Regions from separate parts of the Rheinheimera sp. B2H12 genome, predicted to be linked through region 1. Evidence: predicted binding sites of a transcription regulator. Region 1 holds the regulator's gene; the other holds the start of a gene.
The links. The regulator LexA, encoded in region 1, represses DNA repair genes until DNA is damaged. The targets are predictions, from matches to a motif close to TACTGTNNATATNNACAGTA.
Positions count from the first base shown of each region.

Region 2: the regulator LexA is predicted to act here: its motif matches at 1,013-1,032, upstream of umuD (translesion error-prone DNA polymerase V autoproteolytic subunit).

Region 1 covers NZ_CM184363.1:197,798-200,268, forward strand. The annotation lists gene plsB (glycerol-3-phosphate 1-O-acyltransferase PlsB) at 1-1,028, opposite strand, end outside; gene lexA (transcriptional repressor LexA) at 1,214-1,840, shown strand; gene coxB (cytochrome c oxidase subunit II) at 2,125-2,471, shown strand, end outside.
Region 2 covers NZ_CM184363.1:880,332-882,802, reverse strand. The annotation lists gene umuC (translesion error-prone DNA polymerase V subunit UmuC) at 1-501, opposite strand, end outside; gene umuD (translesion error-prone DNA polymerase V autoproteolytic subunit) at 556-996, opposite strand; gene AC53GJ_RS03905 (DUF2252 family protein) at 1,131-2,471, opposite strand, start outside.

The sequences.
Region 1 (2,471 bases):
TTGCCGATAGGCCAGAAATTCAGATTAATCCCGGCAGCGATATGGGGAGCGGCCAGACCTTGCTGGTAAATCACATAACTAAGCAGTAGATAGTCCATATGACTGCGATGGCAGGGCAAATACACTACTTCATGGCCCCGTTGCGCCAGATCGCGGATGACTTCTGAGCGCTGGATGTTAATACCGGTAAAAAGTCTGGCCCAGAGCCAGCTTAATAATCTGTCGCCAACCCTTAAGGTGGACTCACGATAGTCGGCAGCGATTTCTTCCAACAGCAACAAGGCCTGTGCTCTGGCCTCGGCCAGACTGATATTTTTGCTCTGTGCTTCATCGGCGATGGCTTTTTTCAACGCTTCAGAGCCGAGGAGCGCATTAAATAGGGCGGAGCGGTCTGGTTGGCGTGGACCGGTGGCGGCCAGTTGTTGGCGATAAAAATGAAAACGTGCCACCCGTAATAATTTATGTGCGGTTTGTTCGTCAGCACCATATTGATCGGTCATCTGGCGCAAAGAGACAGCGCGGGAGAATTGCACCAGTGTATGGCGGCCGGAAATCAACACCACAAATAATTTGCGTAACCAGCCAGGCGTTGCTGTTTCCGCAAACACCGCTTTGACACTGGCTTCTTTGCCGGGCGCACGGCCCCAACAAACAGACACAGGTACCAATTGTGCTTGTTGTTGTGGCTGTGCCAGATGCGCCTGTAATAATTTTTGACCTTGTTGCAACGCCAGTGTCGCTTTCGTTTCGCCCCACAACGCCGCTGGTTGTTCCAGAAACAGTGTTCTGGGCAGGCTGACATCACCTAATGGTACCTGATCTGTTGGATCTGGCAGGTTGAGCTCACGACAGACCCGGCGTAAAGTGGCTAAATCTGAGGCTGAAGCCAGCCGCGTGATATAAAACAAGGGTTGTGCTGTCTGTAATTCCAGACTTTCGGCCGGTTGTAACGGCACCACTTTATACTTAACCAGCGGCCACAAGGGCCATTGCAGTAGGCTGGCAAACCACTTTAATCGCTTAAACATACTTTACCTGCAGGCAAAAACAGCCGGATAGCATAACATGGATCAAAAATCCCGCCAATTTTGCCCTCTTTCCAGCTGTTTTCACCTCTTTGTGCCATTTTCCGTGAATTTCCGCCTGATCGGACTTGGCACTGCCAATTTCACTGTATATACTCCCAGTATTCACTGTATAGGCATTCAGCACCATGCGTCCATTAACACCAAGACAAGCCGAAATATTACAACTACTTAAAGATTATCAGGCCCATTCTGGGATGCCGCCGACGCGGGCAGAAATTGCGACTCAGCTTGGCTTTAAATCAGCCAATGCCGCTGAGGAACACTTAAAAGCGCTGGCAAAAAAAGGTTTTATTGAGATGATGCCAGGCACCTCGCGTGGCATTCGGCTGATTGAAGAAGATCCAGTCGCCAATGAACCTGAGTTTGCTGGTTTGCCACTGGTGGGGCGGGTTGCGGCTGGTCAGCCAATCCTTGCCACTGAGCATATCGAGCAGTATTACCAGCTTGATGCCAGTTTATTTCATCCCACCGCCGATTTTTTACTGAAAGTGTCCGGCATGAGTATGAAAGACATCGGCATTATGGATGGCGATTTGCTGGCTGTACACAAGACCACCGAAGCCCGACAAGGTGAAGTTGTGGTAGCTCGGGTGGAAGATGAAGTCACAGTGAAACGTTTCAGACGTGATGGCCAATTTGTCTATCTGCACCCGGAAAATAGCGACTTTAATGTGATAAAAGTCGATTTAACCCAGCAGTTTTTTGCAATTGAAGGTTTGGCCGTTGGGGTGATCCGTAATCAAACCTGGTAAAAACCCAGTAAAAACTTAAATAAACTCAATACTTTTTTGCATCAGCACTGGTCTGACCTTTTGGTTAAACCGGTGCTTTTTGTTATCTGGGGTTTACAGTTTGGCTTTTGTGGTCAATTCTTAAGCAACATCTGGAAAAGTACAGAGAACAAAAATGTTCCTGCATGGATGTTATTTATAAAAATATAATAAAAACAATAAATTGCAGAATAAGATGCGCAGCATGGGTGGTAGTGTCTGGTTCTGGCAATTTGTAATTTGCAAAATGACAGAGGAGACGTTACGTGGCGAAAGCGCATCGTTATCGCTGCTCGCTGCTATCCTTGCTGTTTGTCGAAATGGCTTCTGCCGCAGAGATGCCCCTGAATATGACTCAGGGGGTGACCGATATCAGTCAGCAGGTGTACGACCTGCATATGACGATATTTTATATCTGTTGCGCTATTGGCCTGGTGGTGTTTGGCATCATGTTTTGGTCCATTCTCCATCATCGCAAGGCAAAAGGGGTACAGCCGGCACAATTCCATGAAAGTACCAAAGTAGAAATACTCTGGACCGCCATTCCTGTGGTGATCCTGATTGTCATGGCGATCCCCGCCACTAAAACGCTGATTGCGATGGAAGACACCAC
Region 2 (2,471 bases), 680 kb from region 1:
TGCCAGCTTGGCCAGCGTTTTGCTGGGCGCTATCCCAACACAAACGCTGAGCCCCAGCCACTGCCGGATCCGCTGCCGGATCTGCTGACCCAGCTGCGCTCTATCCGTGGCTGACAATCCGCTCACATCCAAAAAAGCTTCATCAATTGAATACACCTCAACGGCTGGCGCCAACTCTGCCAGCGTTTGCATCACCCGGGCCGACATATCGGCGTATAAGGCATAATTGGAAGAAAATGCCACCACAGCCCCGGTTTGCAGCAAAGGACGCAGTTGAAAGGCCGGAATACCCATCCGCACCCCCAGTTGCTTGGCCAGCGGACAGCGCGCCACGACACAACCATCATTATTGGATAATACCACCACGGCCTTAGTCGCCAGATCCGGCCGGAACAGCTTTTCGCAAGAGGCATAAAAATTGTTGCAATCGACCAGCGCAAAGGCTGGCGCCACCGCTGTCGCAGCGACAGTCTGACGATCTGGCGGTCGTTGCGGCTGCATCCTCCTGCCCAGCGCCGTGCCGACAACAGCGCTGTTGCGCTCAACAGCCACAGCTTAGCTGTGCCGGCGCCGGCATTGCCGCACCACAGTCGTCACCACGCCAAAGATCTGCAGCTCCTGATCAGGTGCCAGCTCAATCGGCGCATAACGTGGGTTGCGCGGTAATAACCGCACACAAGGCGTTAATTGCAGTTCTTTTACCGTCAGCTCGGCATTCAAGCAAGCAATCACCACATCACCTTGCTGCGGTGTCAGCGACCGGTCGACCACCAGCACATCATGCGGATAAATACCGGCATCGACCATGGAATCGCCACTGACCCGGACAAAAAAAGTGGCGGCAGGCCGGCTGATACACAACTCATTTAAATCCAGCGCCTGCTCAATATAATCGGCCGCCGGCGATGGAAAACCGGCCGCTACCCGATCGGCAAACAGCGGTAACGCCAATCCAGACTGTGGACTGGCTTGCCCCAATAAAGCAACTGTCGACATGGCAACCTCCAAAAGACACTGTATGAATAAACAGTATATCTTGGATTTTGCAGAACGCCAAATGCCAATCACGCTGCGACTCAATCATCAACATCGGCACAGAGCGCTTTGTTCAATGGTTTACTGCTCGTTGTTTAAACGGATTGCTGCTCCAACAATCCAGCTAATAAACCGCAGTCAAGGCGCATCTGCCCGGCATATTGCTGACATAGTTGCAGCAATAGGGTCGCTTGCGCGGGTAAAGTGGCAGCCACTGCTTGTTCAAAACGCACTGAACGCCGATCACCACGACTGTGGGCCAGTGCCAGCGCATCAGCACAAGCGCTGGCATAATCCAGCAACTGCTGTTCAGGCGCGGTCGGATGCAGACAAATATCCACCGGATCCAAATCAACATTGGCATGGTGCAGCGAGCGCACCAGATAATGCGCGCCGGCAAAATAATGTTCATCCAGCACCAGATCGGGCCTTCGCTGCATCAACCTTTGGCAGTCCACCGTCAGGTGGGCGTCATTGAGTTGATTCACCGGATCCAACCCGGCAAAAAAGTGTAACGGGGCCGAGCGCCGCTGTTGTTTGGCTTCAACCACATGGCACAACATCAGATCTTCGGCGCCCTGCTCCCCCGCAGTCAGCAGCGCTTTGGGTCCTACCAGCAAATAATAACGCTGTAAGTTCATCGATCCTGTGCCCGCGCCTTGCCGGCTGACGATATCCAGGATCTCATCATTGACATAAGGCCGGAAACTGCTGGCAACCTGCTGATAGTGCTCAGAGGATAACCGTAAAAATTTGTCCGGGTCCTGTTTAAACTGCAGTGGCCGGGCATGCAGGTCAACCAGTTTGGCCAGAGTACTTTTGGTCAGGAAATGCTCGCCGGTTGTGGCGCGACGACGAGCCTTTTTCTGCGCCTGATGCAGCACATGCTGTTTGGCAAAAGCCGGTTGCGCTTGATAGCGTAACTCAGGATCTGCAGCAATCTGCTGACATTGTCTGGCATATTGGCGGAAAAACAATAACACTGCTGCAGCGGCTTGCTCAGCCGTAGCAGCCTGCAATGGCGGTTGTACTGAAAGGCTGCTGGCCAGTTGTTGCTGCGATTCATCCACCGCCAATAACAAACTAACGGCAAAACGGCTCAGATCCCAGACGGCATGGCCGATGCAGGCATCGTCAAAATCATTGGGCGCAAAAATCACCTCAGAACCAGAGCTGCCCTCTTCGGTAAAAAAACCAAAATTCGACAGATGGCAGTCTCCCATCACAGTGGTCACTGGCCACTGCAGCAGGCTCTGAGGCAAAGCGAATAGCCCACTGGCGATATCGGCATAAAATAAACCCGAACTGCCGCGTAAAAAGCGAAAGGCACTGCCCGCCATTTTTTGATGTTTGCCGAGCCATTGCCGGCTTGGATCTACGCCATCAGTCCGGCTAAATTCGGCAATTAAAGCCTGTGTTCTGCTTGCTTCCTGTTG